Collimonas fungivorans: one gene and its partner. The protein of the gene in region 1 binds, or shares a complex with, the protein of each later gene. Links are inferred from orthologs where the notes say so. Each region holds a gene or a part of one and is shown on either strand. Other genes may lie near its edges.

Evidence for each region. Proteins that work in one complex are often made in the same cells at the same time.
Region 2: the proteins of tldD (region 1) and pmbA are in contact, whole or in part, in a solved structure (PDB 5NJ9), measured with the Escherichia coli proteins. The link is inferred for Collimonas fungivorans from one-to-one orthologs.

Annotation. Positions count from the first base shown.
Region 1 is NZ_CP013232.1:4,237,969-4,246,010, reverse strand. What follows is about bases 2,451-5,374. They hold tldD (metalloprotease TldD), read left to right. Parts: upstream 2,451-3,144; coding sequence 3,145-4,605; downstream 4,606-5,374. Other genes in these bases: CFter6_RS18475 (cupin-like domain-containing protein), read left to right, coding at 5,157-5,374; CFter6_RS18480 (GNAT family N-acetyltransferase), read left to right, coding at 4,625-5,080; CFter6_RS18490 (carbon-nitrogen hydrolase family protein), read left to right, coding at 2,451-3,030. Outside these bases: CFter6_RS26515 (YhdP family protein), read left to right, coding at 1-2,354; more of CFter6_RS18490, read left to right, coding at 2,257-2,450; more of CFter6_RS18475, read left to right, coding at 5,375-6,182; CFter6_RS18470 (cupin domain-containing protein), read left to right, coding at 6,227-6,598; CFter6_RS18465 (Ada metal-binding domain-containing protein), read right to left, coding at 6,603-6,881; bifunctional DNA-binding transcriptional regulator/O6-methylguanine-DNA methyltransferase Ada, read right to left, coding at 6,878-7,957. UniProt on the Escherichia coli protein: Metalloprotease involved in CcdA degradation. Suppresses the inhibitory activity of the carbon storage regulator (CsrA).
Region 2 is NZ_CP013232.1:3,942,453-3,949,333, reverse strand. Bases 2,916-5,874 are described here. They hold pmbA (metalloprotease PmbA), read left to right. Parts: upstream 2,916-3,692; coding sequence 3,693-5,057; downstream 5,058-5,874. Other genes in these bases: CFter6_RS16995 (sugar ABC transporter ATP-binding protein), read left to right, coding at 5,484-5,874; yjgA (ribosome biogenesis factor YjgA), read right to left, coding at 3,014-3,616; mog (molybdopterin adenylyltransferase), read right to left, coding at 2,916-3,027. Also shown: CFter6_RS17030 (amino acid synthesis family protein), read left to right, coding at 1-195; CFter6_RS17025 (heavy-metal-associated domain-containing protein), read left to right, coding at 309-506; CFter6_RS17020 (alpha/beta hydrolase), read right to left, coding at 635-1,303; CFter6_RS17015 (MBL fold metallo-hydrolase), read right to left, coding at 1,349-2,302; more of mog, read right to left, coding at 2,410-2,915; more of CFter6_RS16995, read left to right, coding at 5,875-6,881.

The DNA.
Region 1 (8,042 bases):
TAGAGGGTACGTTTGCGGTAGACCGCACGCGCCTTCAGATCAAGGCTGCCACTGCACAAACCTCGGCTGTGGCGGTGAGCGACGTGACAGCCACCGTGCCGGACCTGTCGTCGCATGACGAGATGCTGCTGATCGACGGCAGCGCTGCCGGCACCTTGCAGAATTTCGTGCAGTTCACCAAGGACAGTCCGGTGCTGCACTGGATCGACGGCTTCACCAGCGAATCGCAAGGCAAGGGCAACGCCAAGCTGCAGTTGAACCTGCAGTTGCCGCTGGCCCATCTGATCGACGCCAAGGTCACCGGTGTGCTGCAATTCCAGAACAACGACGTGATCCTGCAAAAGATCATCCCGCCTATCTCCAATGCTACCGGCCAGCTTGAATTCAACGAAAAAGGCTTCAACCTGAACGGTATCAAGGGCAACCTGTTGGGCGGGCCGGTGCAAGCCAGCGGCGGCACCCAGGCTGACCGCCAGACCCTGATCAAGATCGAAGGCAATGCCGGCGCCGACGGCTTGCGCGCCATGTATCCCGCTGCAGCGATGCAAAAGCTGCTGTCCCACGCCAGCGGCAGCAGCCGTTATACAGCCACGGTGGCGATCCGCGATCATCATCCGGAGCTGGTGGTCGAGTCCAGCTTGCAAGGCATAGGCCTGGATTTCCCTGAACCATTGCGCAAGAGCGCCGGCGAAGCCATGCCGTTCAAATTCGAGTGGCTGGGTGTCGCTTCCGACGATGCGGCGATGGCGCGCGATGAACTCAAGCTGGCCTTGGGATCTGCCATCGTCGCGCGCTACCAGCGGCAGAAGCCGCTCGGCAAGAACGCCGTCGAGAACGGCAAACCCGCCGACTGGAAAATTCTGCGCGGCGGCATCGGCATCAATTCACCGGCGCCGGAACCGGATAGCGGAGTGGCGATCAACATGAACGCCAAGACCTTGAACGTCGACGCCTGGAACAACCTGGCCGGCGCCTTGAACGAGGACGGCGCAGTCAAGACCGGCGAGGAAACGCCTCTGACCGGCCTGGCGCAGTATGCCGAACCTAACCTGGTGTCGGTCAAGGCCAACCAGCTGATCCTGCTTGGCAAGACGCTGGACAACGTGGTGCTGGGCGCCACTCATCAGAAAAATTCCTGGCAGGTCAACATCGACTCCAGGCAGGCTTCGGGCTTCGTGACCTGGAACGCTTCACCGTCGGGCCGCGGCCTCGGCAAGGTTACCGCGCGCCTGTCTTCGCTGATCATTCCGCAAGGCGGCGAGACGGATGTCGGCGACGTGCTGGAAGGCAAGGGCGGCTCCACCCAGATTCCCGGGCTGGACATCATCGCCGAGGATTTCCAGCTGCTCGGCAAGAAGCTCGGACGGCTTGAACTGAGCGCCAACAATGTGCGCGCCAACGTCGGCAACGAATGGCGCATCCATAAACTGTCGATCAAGAATCCCGACGCGGAATTGAAGGCCGACGGCAAATGGACCACCGTCAACGGCGACAACACCACCAGCCTGACTTACGCCATGGATATCGCCGATGCCGGCAAGCTGCTGGACCGTTTCGGTTTCGCGCACGTGCTGCGCGCCGCCAAGGGACGCATGGACGGCGAAGTCAGCTGGAAGGGTCTGCCGTTCACCATGGATATTCCATCACTGTCCGGCCAGATCAACCTGGACATGGCGGCAGGCCAGTTCCTGAAAGTCGATCCGGGCGCCGCCAAGCTGCTCGGGGTGCTCAGCCTGCAATCGCTGCCGCGCCGCCTGACCCTGGATTTCCGCGACATCTTTTCTGAAGGTTTTGCTTTCGATAGCGTAGTCGGCACCGCTTCGATCACGCAGGGCAAGGCACATACCGACAACTTCAAGATGCGCGGCGTCAGCGCCACGGTGCTGATGGACGGCGTCGCGGACATCGCGCGCGAGACCCAGGACCTGCACGTAGCGGTGCTGCCGGAAATCAATGCCGGCACCGCCTCGGTGGTGGCGCTGGCGATCAATCCGGTGATTGGCATCGGCACTTTCCTGGCGCAGCTGTTCCTGCGCGATCCGCTGATGCGGGCTTTTACCTTTGAATATAATATTACCGGCGGCTGGACCGATCCGGTCGTGACCAAACTCGATCACAAGACCGAGACGCCGACCGCAAGCACCCCGATCTGTCGTCCGGCCGCTGATCCTTGCCACAACGTTTGCCACAGCGCAGGAGTTTCGCACCATGAGCCAAGCATCCAGTCCAGCCAGTTTCAACATCGCCGCGATCCAGATGGTGTCGACGCCGGTGCTGGAAGAAAATTTCAACACCGCGCGGCGCCTGGTAGCCGAAGCCGCCGCGCAGGGCGCGCAGCTGGTGCTGCTGCCTGAGTACTGGCCCATCATGGGCATGCAGGACACCGACAAGCTGACCTGCGCCGAAATCCTGGGTGAAGGACCGATCCAGATTTTCATGGCGCAGCTGGCGCGAGAGCATGGCATCTGGCTGATCGGCGGCACGCTGCCGATGATCGCCGACGAGGTCGGCAAGGTGCTCAACACCACCCTGGTATTCGACCCGGACGGCCGCCAGGTCAGCCGCTACGACAAGATCCACTTGTTCAGTTTCAGCAAAGGCGAGGAATCCTACGATGAAGCGCGCACTATCGTCTACGGCAAGGACACCGGCAGTTTCCAGGCGCCGTTCGGCAAGGTCGGCTTGTCGGTCTGCTACGACCTGCGTTTCCCCGAGCTGTACCGGGCGCTTGGCGATTGCTCCCTGATTGTGGTGCCGGCGGCGTTTACCTACACCACCGGCAAGGCCCACTGGGAAATCCTGCTGCGCGCCCGCGCCGTCGAAAACCAGTGTTATGTGCTGGCGGCAGCGCAAGGCGGCAAGCACCCCAACGGCCGCCGCACCTGGGGCCACAGCATGCTGATCGACCCCTGGGGTGAAATTAAATCGGTGCTGGCGGAAGGCGAGGGCCTTGTCAGCGGCAGCATCGACCCCCATTTCCTTAAGGGAGTGCGGGACAGTTTGCCGGCGTTGCTGCATCGCAAGTTATAGCAATCGTTGGCAATACGAATTATCTATTAGATATTACTATTTTCAGCGCCCGGGCCAGCCCGGCCCGGGATGCTCTACAATCCGTACTAACACCACAGTAAAACCGGAATACCAATGAAACCATTTGAACCAAACCTGGGCACTTTAGCCATCGCGCGCGATATCCTGTTGACGCCTTTCGGCCTGGACGAGTCGAGCTTGCTGAAAGCGCTGGGGACCATGTTCACGCACAAGGTCGACTACGCCGACCTCTATTTCCAGTTCACCAAGAGCGAAGGCTGGAGCCTGGAAGAAGGCATCGTCAAGACCGGCAGCTTTTCCATCGACCAGGGAGTAGGCGTGCGCGCCATTTCCGGCGACAAGACTGCGTTTTCGTATTCCGATGAAATTTCCGAGCGTGCCTTGCACGACGCCGCGGTAGCCACCCGCACTATCGCCCGCCAGGGCGCCGGCAAGATCAAGATCGCCGCCGGCATGCAGCAAAGCGGCGGCCGTTCCCTGTACCTGCCGAATGATCCGCTGGTGTCGCTGGACGCCACCGAAAAGGTCAAGCTGCTGGAACGGGTAGAGCGCCTGGCGCGCGCCAAGGATCCGCGCGTGGTGCAAGTGATGGCCGGCCTGGCCGCAGAATACGATGTAGTGCTGGTGGCGCGCAGCGACGGCGTGATCGCCGCCGATATCCGGCCGCTGGTGCGCCTGTCGGTGACGGTCATCGTCGAACAGAACGGCCGCCGCGAAACCGGCAGCAGCGGCGGCGGCGGACGCTACAGCTACAGCTATTTCAGCGATGACTTGCTGGAGCAGTACGCGGCTGACGCAGTCGCTTCGGCGCTGGTCAACCTGGACGCGCGGCCGGCCCCGGCCGGCCCGATGACCGTAGTGCTCGGACCTGGCTGGCCCGGCATCCTGCTGCACGAAGCGATCGGCCATGGCCTGGAAGGCGATTTCAACCGCAAGGGTTCCAGCACGTTCTCCGGCCGCATCGGCGAACGGGTGGCGGCCAAGGGCGTCACCGTGGTGGATGACGGCACCATCGCCGACCGCCGCGGTTCGCTGAATATCGACGACGAAGGCAATCCTAGCCAGTGCACCACCCTGATTGAAGACGGCATCCTGAAAGGCTATATCCAGGACACCATGAACGCGCGCCTGATGAAGATGCCGGTGACCGGCAACGCCCGCCGCGAATCGTTCGCCCACCTGCCGATGCCGCGCATGACCAACACCTACATGCTGGCCGGCGACAAGGATCCGGCGGAAATCCTGGCATCGGTGAAGAACGGTTTGTACGCAGTCAATTTCGGCGGCGGCCAGGTCGATATCACCAACGGCAAGTTCGTGTTTTCGGCGAGCGAAGCCTACATGATCGAAAACGGCAAAGTCACTTATCCGGTCAAGGGCGCAACCCTGATCGGCAACGGTCCGGACGTGCTGAACCGGGTTTCCATGATCGGTAACGACATGAAACTCGATCCCGGCGTCGGCGTCTGCGGCAAGGAAGGCCAGAGCGTGCCGGTCGGCGTCGGCCAGCCTACCTTGCGCATTGATGGCGTGACTGTCGGCGGCACCGCTTAAGGCTATGGCAGAAGCAACGATGATGGGATGGCATTGGCTGCCGTTCCAGGAGTTGAGTACTGTGCAATTGTATGCGGCGATGCAGTTGCGGCAGCGTGTATTCGTGCTGGAACAGACCTGCGTATTCCAGGATGCCGACGGTATCGATCTGCATTCCTGGCACGGCCTGGGTTATCTGCCGAACGGCGAGCTGGGCGCGTATGCGCGCATCGTGCCGCCGGGGCAAGCGTTCCACTTGCCGTCGATCGGGCGAGTGGTGACAGCACCCGAGCTACGCGGCAAAAGCGCCGGTTACGAACTGATGCAGCAGGCCATGGCGCAAACCGCCAGGCTGTTTCCAGGGCGTGACGTCAAGATCGGCGCGCAAGCGCACTTGCAGCGGTTTTATAGTCGCTTTGGCTTCGAACCGGTTGGCGAGCTGTACGACGAGGATGGTATTTCACACATTCATATGATCGCACCGGCCGCACCATAACGCATTCTGGATCATCAGCTCAAATCGGGTTATCCTCCTCAGGCAAATTGATAGCCGTCTTTTACCAGGAAGCCGAATGAGCCAGAGCTTGCAAGCGATTGCCGAACGATACGATGTGGACGACCGCATCTTCAAGGAAGAGATCGCCACCCAATACCAGCCGGTGGTCCTGCGCGGTTATGTTAAGCACTGGCCGGCGGTGCGGCTGGCCAAGACTTCTACCGAAGCGATTTGCGATTACCTGAGAAAACTGGATAGCGGCAGCGACGTCGATGCGATCATGACGCCGCCGCAAGCCAAGGGCCGCATCTTCTACGATGAAACCATGAACGGTTTCAACTACCTGCGCAACCGGCTGCCGGTCTCCGCCATCCTCGAACAGTTGCTGCGTTACCGGCAGTTTGCCGATCCGCCGGCAGTCGCGGCCCAGAGCGCGCTGATTTCCAGCTGCCTGCCGGGATTCCTGGATGAGAACAGATTGTCGGTGCTTGGCCCCGAAGTCATCCCCAGGATCTGGATAGGCAACGCCGTCACCACTCCGGCGCATTTTGACGACGCCCATAACATCGCTTGCGTGGTCAGCGGCAAGCGCCGGTTTACCCTTTTCCCGCCGGAGCAGATCGGCAATCTTTATATCGGCCCCCTGGATTTCGCACCCACCGGTGCGCCGATCAGCATGGTGGCGCTGAACCAGCCGGATTTTAAAAAATATCCCAAATTCAAGGATGCCCTGAAAGCAGCCCGGTCGGCAGAACTGGAGCCGGGCGATGCGCTCTACATACCGCCGCTGTGGTGGCATCATGTCGAATCGCTGCAGGCATGCAATATCCTGGTCAATTACTGGTGGGGCGGCGCGGTCGGCACGGCCGATTCCATCCACTCCGGCTCCGACAGCCTGATGCTGGCCCTGATCAACCTGAAAAAGCGGGCACCGGCTTATCGCCAGGCCTGGGCCGCCATCTTCAACCATTATGTTTTTGACGACAATACAGACCTGGCTGCGCATATTCCACCGCACCGGCATGGCGTCCTGGGCGACATGTCGGCGGAACAGGAACAGCAAGTGCGGAATTACCTGGCGAACAAACTGAAAGGCTCTTGATGGGCTTTCAGTAATGATGAAAAACAGCAACCGAAAGGAAAATCATGTCCAATGTCAGCTCACCGCAACAGATAGCCGCCTCACTGACAGAACACTGGTCGCCGCGCGTGGTGGCCGAGGTCGACGACTCTTACGTCAAGGTTGCGAAGGTAAAAGGTTCGTTGGCCTGGCACAGCCATGACAACGAAGACGAACTGTTCCTGATCCTGAAAGGCCGCTTGCGCATCGAAATGGAAGACCGCACGGTAGAACTGGGCGAGGGCGAAATGTTCGTCGTTCCGAAAGGCGTGCGGCATAACCCGGTGGCGGAACAGGAGTGCCACATCATGCTGATCGAACGCAAGACCACGCTGCATACCGGCGATGTCGTCAGTGAAAAAACGCGTTCGCTGGACGATCAGTTGCGCCCACTGTAAAAAATTACCGGCCTGCAGCCGTCTGGTTCTGCCGCGCTTTCCAGTGCGCGTAGTCTCGCGGCAGGCAGACTGCGCAGGGCCGGTAGCCGGCAGCTCGTGCATCAGCCTGGTTGAGAAAAAATACCCGGTTCTTCACATAACCGCCTCGCGCAATCGCTTGCAGCGCCGCACGGCAATCGAGGCGGCCGTAAATGCGGCTGCGGCGGTGGCCGCCCAATGCGCCCGGACGGTCGCTGTCGTAGCCGCTGCCGTCGGCGCCGACGAGCCGCCACTTCCGTTTCATTTTCTTTGTTCGCGTTCCAGCAATGCGTGCTTGCGTTCCACTCCCCAGCGATAACCCGAAGCGCTGCCGTCGCTGCGGATCACGCGATGGCAGGGAATCGCCACTGCCAGGCTATTGGCGGCGCATGCCTGGGCCACGGCGCGCACCGCCTTGGGCGAGCCGATGCGCGCCGCGATTTCAGCATAGCTGGTGGTGCTGCCGGCCGGGATATCGCGCAACGCCTGCCAGACACGCTGCTGGAAAGCCGTGCCGCGCACATCCAGCGGCAGGTCCAGGCCGAGGGCAGGCGCTTCGATGAAACCCACTACCTGCGCCACCAGCTGTTCGAAATCATGGTCGGCGCCGATCAGGTGGGCGCGCGGGAATTTATCCTGCAAATCGTGCGCCAGCGCGTTCGGATCGTCGCCCAGGAAGATGGCGCAGACGCCGCGTTCGCTTCGCGCCACCAGGATCGCGCCCAGCGAGCATTCGCCGATGGCAAAACGGATATCGGTATTGGCGCCGCCGGCGCGATAGTCGGTCGGCGTCATGCCCAATACCTTGCCGGAAGCTTCATAAAAACGGCTGTTGGAATTGAAGCCGGCGTCGTAGATCGCCTCGGTCACCGAGTGGCTATGGCTGAGATGATCGCGTACTTTTTTTGCGCGATGGGCATTGGCGTAGGCCTTGGGCGTGAGTCCGGTGACGGCCTTGAATACGCGATGGAAATGAAACAGGCTGAGGCCGGCGTCGGCAGCCAGCATTTCCAGGCTCGGCAATTCTTCCGCGCTTTCGATACGGCGGCAGGCGGCCGCTACCAGTTCGGCATGGTGTGCCGCCACCGAGGTCTGGTCGGCGCCGCGTTTGCTGGGCCGGTAGCCGGCTGCTTCGGCCGCCGCCGGCGTATCGAAAAACTCGACGTTTTCCGGGCGCGGCAGGCGCGTCGGGCTGCTCGGGCGGCAATACACGCCAGTGGTCTTCACCGCATAGACAAATTGCGTGTCTGCGGCCGGATCGCGCGCCAGCACCGCCGCCCAGCGCGGATCGCGCTCGGCAGCTTGCCTGGCAGTATGTTGGTGTTGTGTCAGCGCTCGCATATCGGCTTCCGGTTGGCTATGGTTGTATCGTAGCTGTACTTTAGCAATGCATCGGAGGCCGGGCACTCCGAGTCTTGCCGTCAAA
Region 2 (6,881 bases), 300 kb from region 1 along the record:
CTCGATATTCCGCTGGCGCATAAACATGCTTTGTACGTGCCTTCGCATTACGACACTGTCACCACCCAGTTCTTCGATGCGCCGAACGCTGATGAAGTCGTGGTGGCGTTCGCCGTGGCGACGCGCGGCCGCCTGCATGCACGCCTGGGCGGTTTGAAAGCCAGTGAAATCGAAGGCAAGAACGGCTTGAATTAAGCGGTCTGCAGCGATCGGCAGTTGGCCTCGGTTATTTATTGTTTGCCGGTGCTTGACCTTGCTACGATGGGAAGGTTTATAGTTGAACCAGGTAACCAAGGGAGCAAACGGAAATGATCGAATTCAATGTGCAGGACATGACTTGCGGCCATTGCGCCGGCCGCATTACCAAAGCCATCAACGGCGTGGATGCAGGCGCCAAGGTGGAGATCAGGATAGAAGGGCGCACGGTATCGGTTGAGAGCACCGCGACTGCGGGCGAACTGGCCGAAGCGATCAGGGATGCCGGTTATACACCGCAGACAGCGTAGGGTGGGCACGCTTTTGTGCCCACGCGTGACCGGGATAACCGGAGTGCAAACTCGCGCAGCACGGAAATAGGTATGTAGGTAGAGTCAATGCACGCGTGGGCACAATGTGCCCACCCTACAGAGGCATGTCAGGCCAGCACGCGGCGCAGCCAGCTGCCGATATCCGCTACTTCTTCCGCGCACACCGAATGCGGCATCATGTATTCATGCCATTCCACCTGATAACCCAGTTGCTTGAGCAAGTCGCGTGATTTTTCCGCGCGGTCGATCAGCACCACAGGATCGCCGCGGCCATGCGCCTGGAAAATCGGCGTGTGCTGGTTGGCGGCATGGCGTTCCGCCTCAGTCTTGTCGCTCAGCGGCAAGTAGCCGGACAGGCACATCAGGCCAGCCAGTTTCTGCGGATATCGCAAACCGGTTTGCAGCGCCATTGCGCAGCCTTGCGAGAAGCCGGCGATCACGATTTTGTCGGCTGCGATGCCGAGTGCGATCTGCTGGGCGATCAGGGCTTCGATTTCGATTTGCGACTTGCGCAGGCCGGCTTCGTCCTCGCGCCGGATCAGGTCGGTAGTGAGGATGTCGTACCAGGCCGGCATCACATAACCGTTGTTGATGGTCACCGGGATCGCCGGCGCGCTCGGGAACACGAAGCGGATCCCAGGGCAGCCGCTCAGGTCCAGCTCCTTCACGATAGGGACGAAGTCGGAGCCGTCGGCGCCGAGGCCGTGCATCCAGATGACGGCTGCGGTTGGCGTTTCGGAGGTAGAGATTTCCAGGGTTTCGAGGGTGCTTGACATGAGATGGTCCGGATAGAAAGATGGATCGGAATTTTTGAGGTGGCGTCAGATTACCATCAGGTCTTTGCCGACGATGATTTCGCCGCTGAACTGCCGGCGCGCCTCGGCCGACCACATGTCGTCGCTGATCGCCGGGTCGCCGCCCGGCACGAAGTGACTCAGCACCAGTGTCTTGACGCCGGCGCGCGCCGCCACCATGCCGACCTGGGCGGTGCTGGTGTGGCTCTTGACCAGGTGGTCGAGCAGGGTCGGCGCATTGTCGACGGTCTTCATCAGCTTCTCCAGCGCCGGCAGGTACATCACTTCATGCACCAGCACGTCGGCGCCCTTGGCCAGCTTGATCAGGTTCTCGTTATAGGCGGTATCGCCGGAGAACACCACCGAGCGGTCCCTGGTGTCGAAACGATAGGCGAAGGCGGGCTTGAGCGTGTAGTGGTCGACCAGTGCCGCAGTCACCTTGACCTGGTCGTTTTCCATGACTACGCGCGGGCCGTCGAATTCGTGGGTGTTGATCAAGGGGCGCAATGGCGGCCGGCCTTCTTCCTGCATGCGGGTGGCGATGTCGATGGCATTCATGTGGACAAAATCGTCCATCATCTGGCGCATTCCCGGCGGGCCATACAGATGCACGGGAGTCGCCAGCCCGGTGGCCCAGGCCAGGAACACCAGGTTGCCGAGGTCGGCGTTGTGGTCGGAGTGCTGGTGGGTCAGGAAAATATCACGTATCTGCGGCAGCTTGACGCCCGCTTTGGTCAGCTGTAAAGCAACGCCATTGCCGCAGTCGACAACATACGGCTGGCCGTCCACCAGCAGCACATTGGCCGGCGCCGCGCGCAAGGCTGACGGCGTCGGTCCGCCCTTGGTGCCCAGCAGGATCAGTTGCGTGCCCTTGCTGGCTGTCGCCGTCTGCGCCTGCGCCAGCCAGGGCAACGCGGCGGCACTGCCCGCAGCCAGCGCGAGCCGCATGAAGTTGCGGCGCACAGCGCGCGATTTATTCATTGTCTGTTTTTCCCTTCAGGCAGAGGGCTTGTGCAAGGCAGGGCTTGGAAATGGCCGTTGGCGACATGGATGCGGGGCGCGGAAAAAGTTAAATGACGAAGATGCGCTTAGGCTGGTTTGATCGCCGACTTCGGCCGGAACGCCTTGCATACTGCTTCATTGGTTTCAATGTACGGACCGCCGATCAGATCGATGCAATAGGGCACGGCAGCGAAGATGCCGGATACCTTTTGTTTGCCGTCGGCGTCTTTCAAGCCTTCCAGGGTTTCCTTGATGGCTTTTGGCTGGCCCGGCAGGTTCAGGATCAAGGCCGCGTGGTCGGCGCTTTCCCGGATCACCGCGACTTGCCGCGACAGGATCGCGGTCGGCACGAACTGCAGGCTGATTTGCCGCATCTGTTCGCCGAAGCCTGGCATTTCCTTGGTCGCCACCGCCAAGGTCGCTTCCGGCGTCACATCGCGCCGCGCCGGACCGGTGCCGCCGGTGGTCAGCACCAGGTCGCAATGCTGCTGGTCCACCAGCTCGGCCAGGGTTTGTTCAATCAGTGTACGGTCGTCGGCGATCAGGCGGGTTTCGACTTGCCATGGAGTGCTCAGCGCAGCCGCCAACCAGTCTTGCAGGGCAGGGATGCCCAGGTCCTGATAGACGCCGGTGCTGGCGCGGTCCGAAATCGACACCAGGCCGATTTTCAAGTTCGCGGCCGGCGCCGGATCAATTGTGCTCATCTTGCTCGTCGTCTTCGGCGTCGCTATCGTTCTGGTCCTGGTTGCCCGACGATTTTTGCAGCTCTTTCAGCAGCTGGAAAATCTCGCGATACGCTTTCGGCGGTTTGTTCTCGGCCTGCTCCTTACGCGCATTGCGGATCATGGTGCGCACGTGCTGCACATCCAGTTCCGGATGCTGCGCCAGCAGTTCGGTCAACGCGCCGTCATTCTTCAGCAAGCGGTCGCGGTGGCGTTCCAGCGCGTGCATGGCGGCGGTGTCGGCTTTCGAGAGGCCTCTCCAGCTGTCCAGGGTTTTCTGGATTTCGGCTATTTCGTGCGGCTCCAGCGTACGCATCTTCTTGCCTACGTACTGGGTCTGGCGGCGGCGACCTTCGTGGTCCTTGATCTGCTGGCATTCGAGGATGGCGTCGCGCACATCTTCCGGCATCGGCACGCGCTTGACGCGGTCGCGCGACTCGGCGATCAGCTCTTCGCCGAGCTTCTGCAAGGCAGTCATTTCGCGCTTGAGCTGGGACTTGGAGGGACGGTCGTATTCTTGTTCGAACTCGCTGGACTGAAAGCCGCAGGAGCCCCGATTGGGATTTGGCATGATGTTAAGGGTACTTCCATACTGTAAACGACTGCTATGATAACCGTTTTATACCTAATTCGAAGAAAACCGACCCATGAGCGACTCCGTATTTACCCATAGTCAAGCCCAATTACAACAGCTGGCGCAGGATGTCTTGCGTTATGCGCGGGAAAAAGGCGCTTCCAACGCCGCGGTTGAAATCAGCGAAGGCAGCGGCTTGTCGGTGGGCGTGCGCAAGGGCAGCGTCGAAACGATCGAGCAAAACAAGGACAAGGGTATGGGCGTCACCGTCTACCTGGGCGAGGAAGGCCATACCCGGCGCGGTAATGCCAGTACTTCCGACTTTTCGGCCAAGGCCCTGCAGGATACGGTCGAAGCGGCTTACAACATCGCCCGTTTCACAGCCGAAGACGATTGCGCCGGCTTGCCGGATGTTGATACTTTGGAAATGAACCCGCTGGACCTGAAGCTGTGTTCGCCGTGGCTGATCTCGGCGGAAGAAGCTGTCGAATTGGCAAAACGTTGCGAAGCGGCAGCATTTGCCGTCGACAAGCGCATAACCAACAGCGAGGGCGCTGGCGTCTACGCCCAGCAATCGCACTTCGTCAGTGCCAATTCGCGCGGTTTCATGGGCGGCTACCCGTTTTCGCGCCATACCATTTCGGTGGCGCCTATCGCCGGCAAGGGCGGCAACATGCAGCGCGACGACTGGTATTCGTCGATGCGCGATGCAAAGCAGCTGGCCAAGCCGGAAGCGATCGGTCGTTACGCCGCAGAGCGTGCACTGGCGCGGCTGAACGCGCGCCAGCTGGATACCCGCAAGTGTCCGGTGCTGTTCGAGGCGCCTCTGGCGGCAGGCCTGCTGGGCGCTTTCGTACAGGCGGTGTCGGGCGGCGCGTTGTACCGCAAATCGACCTTCTTGCTGGATACCCTGGGCAAATCGGTGTTTGCGCCGCATATCCAGATCGTGGAAGACCCGCATGTCATCGGCGCGGTTGGTTCGGCGCCCTTCGACGAGGAGGGTGTCAAGACCCAGCGCCGCGACGTGGTCAAGGATGGCGTGGTGCAGGGTTATTTCCTGTCGACCTACTCGGCGCGCAAGCTGGGCATGAAAACCACGGGCAATTCCGGCGGATCGCATAACCTGAGCATTACTTCCACGCTGACCAAATCCTCGGACAACTTCAAGGCGATGCTGAAAAAGCTCGATACCGGCCTGCTGGTGACCGAACTGATGGGGCAGGGCGTCAACTACGTCACCGGCGATTATTCGCGCGGCGCTTCCGGCTACTGGGTCGAGAAGGGCGTGATCCAGTATCCGGTGGAGGAAATCACGATTGCCGGCAACATGAAAGACATGCTGGCGCAGATCGTCGCCATCGGCGCCGATACGCTGATCCGCGGCACCAAGCAGACCGGCTCGGTGCTGATCGAGAGCATGACCGTGGCAGGCAACTGACCACAGGTATCCTGCCGCCGTACAGGCGGTTTTAAGCGTTATTCGACACCTCCTTCGCGGAGGTGTTTTTTTTTGCCAGCATCGTTTACATTGCCTGAGCATCAAAAAAAGCAAGCGCTTGCGCAAGCGCTTGCTTTCCACTAATATTGATCGCAAATCAGGTCGCAAACCGTATTTCGGCGCGGCCCAGATAAAGATAAAAGACGCAAGGAGACAAATGAAAATCCCGCATCCCGGCAAGGCGCCAGGCCTTGGCTTCGCACCAGCATCAAGAGCTTATATTGAGCGTTCGCTCACGCCAAGAATGTTGTTGACATTGTCGACTCCTTGATTTTCCCGAAAAATCTTATCCGGTCGCACAAGTTTTTCATCGATTCGACGAGTTTTGAAAAAAACTGATCGATCAGTCAAAACAAGGGGTTATTCATGAAACCTGAAGCAGGCGCAACGCCAATCCTCGAGATGCGCGGCATCTCCAAGACCTTCAGCGGCTTGCGGGTGCTGAAAGAGGTCGACCTGACCGTGTATGCCGGCGAAGTCCATGCCTTGATGGGCGAGAACGGCGCCGGCAAGTCGACCCTGATGAAAGTCCTGTCGGGCGCCCATCAGGCCGACCCTGGCGGCGAGATCCGCATCGACGGCCGGCGTGTGGCCAGCTACGGTCCGGGCGCCGCCAAGGAACACGGCGTGGCGGTCATCTACCAGGAGCTGAGCCTGTGCCCTAACCTGAGCGTGGCCGAGAACATCTACCTGGGCCGCGAGCTGAAGCGCGGCTGGAGCGTCGACCGCAAGGCGATGGAGGCGGGCTGTGTCGATGTCTTGAAACGCCTGGGAGCGGAATTCACGCCGCAGACCAGGATCAGCACCCTGTCGATCGCCGAACGCCAGCTGGTGGAGATTGCACGCGCGATCCATGCCCACGCGCGGATCCTGGTGATGGACGAACCGACGACGCCGCTGTCTTCGCGCGAGACTGACCGTTTGTTCGCATTGATCCGGCAGCTGCGCCAGGAAGGCCTGGCGATCGTCTACATCAGCCATCGCATGGCGGAAATCTACGAATTGTCGGACAAGGTCTCGGTATTGCGAGACGGCAAGCACGTCGGCATGCTGGCGCGCGCGGAGCTGTCGGCCGAGGCGCTGGTGAAAATGATGGTGGGGCGCGACCTCTCCGGTTTCTACAAGAAGGAACATGCGCCTTACGATCCCGGCAATGTGGTCATGCGGGTGCGCGACATGGCTGACGGCAAACGGGTGCGCGGCTGCAGCTTCGACCTGCATGCGGGCGAGGTGCTGGGCATCGCCGGCCTGGTCGGCGCCGGCCGCACGGAATTGGCGCGCCTGATTTTTGGCGCCGATCCGCGCATTTCCGGCACGCTGGAAGTCGCCGGCAAGGCGGTCACGGCGTTGCGCGGCCCGGTCGATGCGATCCGCGCCGGCGTGGTGTACCTGACCGAGGACCGCAAATCGCAAGGCCTGTTCCTGGACATGAGCGTGCGCGACAACATCAACGTCTGCGCCTGCGTGCCGGACGCCAGCTACGGCGGCGTGCTGGACCGCAACCGCGGCGCGCAGCGCGCCAGCGCCGCCATCAAGTCGCTGGCGATCCGGGTGGCTTCTCCCAACATCAATGTCGGCGCGCTATCCGGCGGCAACCAGCAGAAAGTATTGCTGGCGCGCCTGCTGGAAATCAAGCCGCATGTGCTGATCCTGGATGAGCCGACGCGCGGGGTCGACATCGGCGCCAAGTCGGAGATTTACCGCATCATCAACGAACTGGCCCAGGCCGGCATCGGCGTGGTGGTGATTTCCAGCGAGCTGCCG